Regions from separate parts of the Companilactobacillus ginsenosidimutans genome, predicted to be linked through region 2. Evidence: predicted binding sites of a transcription regulator. Region 2 holds the regulator's gene; the other holds the start of a gene.
The links. The regulator NrdR, encoded in region 2, represses ribonucleotide reductase genes. The targets are predictions, from matches to a motif close to ACACNATATATNGTGT.

Region 1: the regulator NrdR is predicted to act here: its motif matches at 1,298-1,313, upstream of nrdH (glutaredoxin-like protein NrdH).

The regions. Positions count from the first base shown of each region.
Region 1 covers NZ_CP012034.1:1,685,952-1,688,368, reverse strand. Annotated here, with positions in the region: gene nrdE (class 1b ribonucleoside-diphosphate reductase subunit alpha) at 1-629, opposite strand, end outside; gene nrdI (class Ib ribonucleoside-diphosphate reductase assembly flavoprotein NrdI) at 616-990, opposite strand; gene nrdH (glutaredoxin-like protein NrdH) at 995-1,225, opposite strand; gene ABM34_RS08650 (LVIS_2131 family protein) at 1,487-2,113, shown strand; gene ABM34_RS08645 (DUF2187 domain-containing protein) at 2,216-2,417, opposite strand, start outside.
Region 2 covers NZ_CP012034.1:721,700-724,116, forward strand. Annotated here, with positions in the region: gene ABM34_RS03750 (DnaD domain protein) at 1-1,146, opposite strand, end outside; gene nrdR (transcriptional regulator NrdR) at 1,148-1,633, opposite strand; gene coaE (dephospho-CoA kinase) at 1,654-2,247, opposite strand; gene mutM (DNA-formamidopyrimidine glycosylase) at 2,244-2,417, opposite strand, start outside.

The sequences.
Region 1 (2,417 bases), 960 kb from region 2:
AGGTTTGATAGTGTAATACCAACACCACCACCGATACGTGACAATTGGAGGGCACTATTAACTGTGCGTCCAATACTGTTCATGTCATCTGTGACTTGTAATAGGAAGCAAGAGACATATTCACCACGACGTTTTCTACCAGCATTCAAAAATGAAGGTGTAGCTGGTTGATAACGTTGGGCGATCATTTCTGTACACAATGACTTGGCCAAATCTTGGTCGCTATGTGCGAATAAAAGTGCGTTAAAAAGAATTCTCATTTCATAGTTTTCAAGATACAAGTCACCATCGTTAGTTTTGATAACGTATTGGTTGTAAAATTTGTATGCGGCCATGAATGATTTGAATTGGAAATGTTGATCCATCAAATAGTTATATAAGCCTTCGATAAAATCAAATGGGTATTGATCGATAACTTCTTTTTCGATGAATTGGTTATCAACAAGATAGTCAATGTGATCCTTAAATGAATCAAATTGTTTAGTATTAGGGTTAACATTTTCATTAAAAAAGGCCTTGATAGCATCTTGGTCTTTGTTTAATGGAATCTTGTCATCCACTGGAATATTAATTTCATTATTTAATTTGAAGTAACTTACATTAGTTACGTCTAAGTTATTTAGCCCCAACTTCATTCACTACTTTCTTAAAGTTTTCTACGTCTTTATCGGTTCCATTGAACTCGAATTCGAAGACGACTGGTACGTTTAATCCTTTAGCAATATCACGTGCTGTATGATTGTACAAAGTGTTAAAATTGCGATTTCCGCCGCCTGCTACGCCGACGCAATTTTCTGCATTGTCTTTGTATTGGAGAAAGTCGATTACAGAGTCCATCATATCATCGTCGTACGCAGGTACGATGAGAATAAACGACCGACCCATTTCGTGAAACGGGTCGGCGTCGTTGATCTGATATGCATCCAAGCCGGTTTTCTTAACGAAACGAACGGTTTGGCCTGTAATTGAATAAAATGCGATGTCTACCATCGTGTTAGCCAACTAAACCTTTTAGGCTATCTGGACGAAATCCGACGATTGGATCACTGTCAGCAGGCATAACTACAGGGACGCTTTGGTATCCTTGTTGTTTTAAGAAATCAAGATATTGTGGTTGTTGATTAATATTTCTTTCCTCAAATTTAACGTTATGTTCAGATAAGTATCTTTTTGTCATTTTGCATTGCATACAATTGTTTTTAGAATATACGATTACGTTGTTCATAGTGGTGGTCCCCTTTTAATAAATGTTTCAAAGACTAGTATAAAACAATTGGAATGAAATGTAACGACAAATATACTATATATTGTGGTCTACCTATATTTTCATACACTATAAGGTGTGCCAAAATGCGTGGGCTCGCCATTTATAGCACTATAAAAAAATTTCAATTTGGGTAATTGTATATGATTTCGTGTTAGAATTATCTTATCAATTATTAAGTTGAAAAATGAACAAATAACCGGTGGATTTGAGGAGAGAAAAATGAACGCATGGAACTTCATAGGTATACTCGCTTGGATTATTGTTATTGCTCTACTATTCCTTGTAGTATTCAACATTAGAAACAGACATTTGAGGATTTTAGTTATGAATAAGTCTAAAATCACATGGAAAACAATCTGTCTTGATGCACTCGAGATTTTAGTCGTCATCCTGGCAGTAATAGGGATGTTCTATGTCTCAATTTTTTCAAAAGTTGATTTGAACAACAAGGATGACATTACGGTGTCATACAAATTTGATCCAATGATTATTCAAACTACTTCTGACGGACAAGGTTACTACGTTAAAATCGACAAGAACAATTCGAACGCATCTACTAATGTTTATCAATATTGGTTGACGAATTCGCAATATACCGTTTCAAGTCGTGAGTCGACGATTTCAGACGCTACGTTGCCATTTAACGTTTCGGGAGTACATTTGAACTGGCCAATGAAGAAAATCAAGAAGATGGACCAGAAGTACCAATACGCATACGTTTTGACAGCTGAAGCTAAATATAAAAATAATTTCATTAATGGACTAGGATTACACGCCGGTAGATTTGCATCTGAGTACCGTGTCTTGCGTGTTCCAGCAACATCGTTCGTTAATGTAGAAAAATAGTGTTAATTGCTTGTCTTGTCCGGTAGTTTTTGTATAATACAAGACAACAACAGAAAAAGGGCTAAACCAATGTTGGTTTAGCCCTTTGAGTTTCAAAAAATTTTACTTTGCTTTTGACATTTTCTTGGCACTAACGACAATTTTGTTGTTAAGTTCCATCTTGTTTGGGTCATCCTTAGGATCGTTTTTAACGATTTCAACTAAAGCTGAGTGTTCATAAACCTTTTCAACTTTACCTTGGAACTCATAATCCATATCTTCTTCGACTTTGCAGTCGTATGTTTCGCCGATCTTAATATCTTCA
Region 2 (2,417 bases):
ACCATTTTGTTTCCAATCATTTGAAATTGTCTCCATCAATGGCAACGCCAGTGTTGGTGATGACTGCAATATATAATGGACCATAATATTTAGAACTGAATTAGGAAGTATTGACCGTGACGACAAGGTCCGCAAAGCTCGTGCTTCCGTTGTTCCAACATAACCATCCTTTTGAGCCTTCTCATCTGCTAAAAAGTCTGCTGGTGCTGTATTCTTTGCACGGTTTAATAGAATACTCTCTGGTTTATTCGCATTTGACACTTTAATATTTGGATCTATCTCAGGCTGAGCAACTCTCGCCGTAATATTAGTCTTATTCTCAAACCGCTTTTGAGCGAGTCGTTTTAAAGCATTGGGATCAATTTTATTGTTTACAATATCTGTTGTTTCCCCAATTAGATCAATCATCGTAACTTCGGAAATCCCATAAAACTCATGGAGACTCAAAATTAATTGTTGGTTCTCCAGTAAATCAGCATGAGTAATCTTGAAGAGTTGGCCAATGCGGTCCTCAACTAGAGTCCAATCAAAATCAGAGGTCTCCTCAACACTTATTGAAGGAACCTTATCTGATTTAGAGTTCTCAAAATCTTCTCTTTTTTCTTCAACAAGACTAGGACGGTTTCTTAAATCATCATCGTTAAGTCTGAATACTTCTAGAAACTTTTTAGAAATATCCTCAGTATTTTTTAAAATATCAGCTGATTTATAGTATTTATCGGCCAATCTGGAATATTCAGATTCACCTATTTTTTCCAACAGAAAAATACTCATTATGTCATCCGTGAAAAATTTCTTTGGAGTTGACGGAGTAAATAGTTGGTAAATTAGAAATGATCCCATATCATCACTTTTACTGAATGACTTAATTAACCCAAGAGCTTCTAGCCTTTGGCGTCCAGCAATAAAACTATTCACACCCATATCTAGCAACGCAAATAGAATCGAATGAGACTGTCGATTTGTAATCATTTCTTTGTTGGGAACTTTTGCCCAAAGTAACTGATAAATACTAAAAGCCTCTGGTCCTATCAATGGTAAATATAAGTCAGTCAAAACCTGACGGTCTTGATCGTTAAATTGTCCATTTGGTAGACACCAAAAGCCTGTTAAAGGAGTTAACTTATTATCATTAAAGTCTGACACACTAGTCCTCCTTGCTATCTTTATTATCCTTTTTATCGTTTGCCATCATTTCTTGAACTTCATTCATAAATCCACTCATATCCTTGAATTCACGATAAACACTAGCAAATCTGATGTAAGTAACATCATCAACATCAGCAAGCTCCTTCATCAGGTGCTCACCAATATCTTGTGATTTAACTTCATTTTCACCAGTTGCTCTAATTTCATTTTCTACTTTATCAACGATGGCATTCATCTGATCCATTGTAACTGGACGCTTTTCAGCGGCGCGAACTAGACCTCTAAGTAATTTATCACGTCGAAATTCTTCACGATTACCGTTTTTCTTTACAACTAGTAATGGCGATTTCTCGATCCTCTCAAAGGTAGTAAATCTTGTACCACAGTATTCGCACTCTCTTCTTCTACGGATTGCGCGACCTTCATCGCTTGGACGACTATCAACAACTTTAGATGAGTCGTGATGACAATGTGGACATATCATAAGCGTTCCTCTTTTCTAAACTAGAGTTGTTTTAAAAGTTTTGAGATCTGCACTTTTAAACTATCAATATCTTGAGAATTATCGATAACATAATCTGCCAATCTCTTTTTTCCTTCCATTGGCATTTGTGCATCGATTTTATCCTGGGCTGCTTGTTTACTCAAATTATTTCGTTTTATTAATCTCGTTAATTGTACTTCTGGTTCTATATATACCGCTATTGTAGCATTGAAATACTTTTCATAGCTACTTTCGAACAAAAGTTGGATTTCAAAAATATTAATCGTGTTGCTTGAATCTTGTTTCATTTTATCAATCATGTCAACTATTTGTTTTCTAATTATAGGTCCAGTAATACTATTTAGTATTTTCAACTGTCGCGCATCTGAAAAAACAATTCGACCCAACTTCTTTCGATTCAGTTGGCCATCCTCAAGCAAAACATTTTTACTGAATTGTTTGGTGATTTTTTTTAATCCAATTGAACCTGGTTTAACGACATCCCTCGCTACTTGATCTGCATCATAAATATTACAACCCAACTCTTTAAAAATTTCGAGTACTGTAGTTTTCCCAGCAGCAATTCCACCTGTTAGTCCATATACCTTACTCATTTGACTACCTGACACTTGGGACAGAAGTGAGTTCCACGACCACCGACTTTAATTTTTTCGATAGTTGTACCACAACGTGCACAAGGCTCGCCTTCTTTGCCATACACTTTCAATCGGTCCTGCATAGTTCCTTTATGACCATTGGCATCCAAATATGACCGGACTGTTGA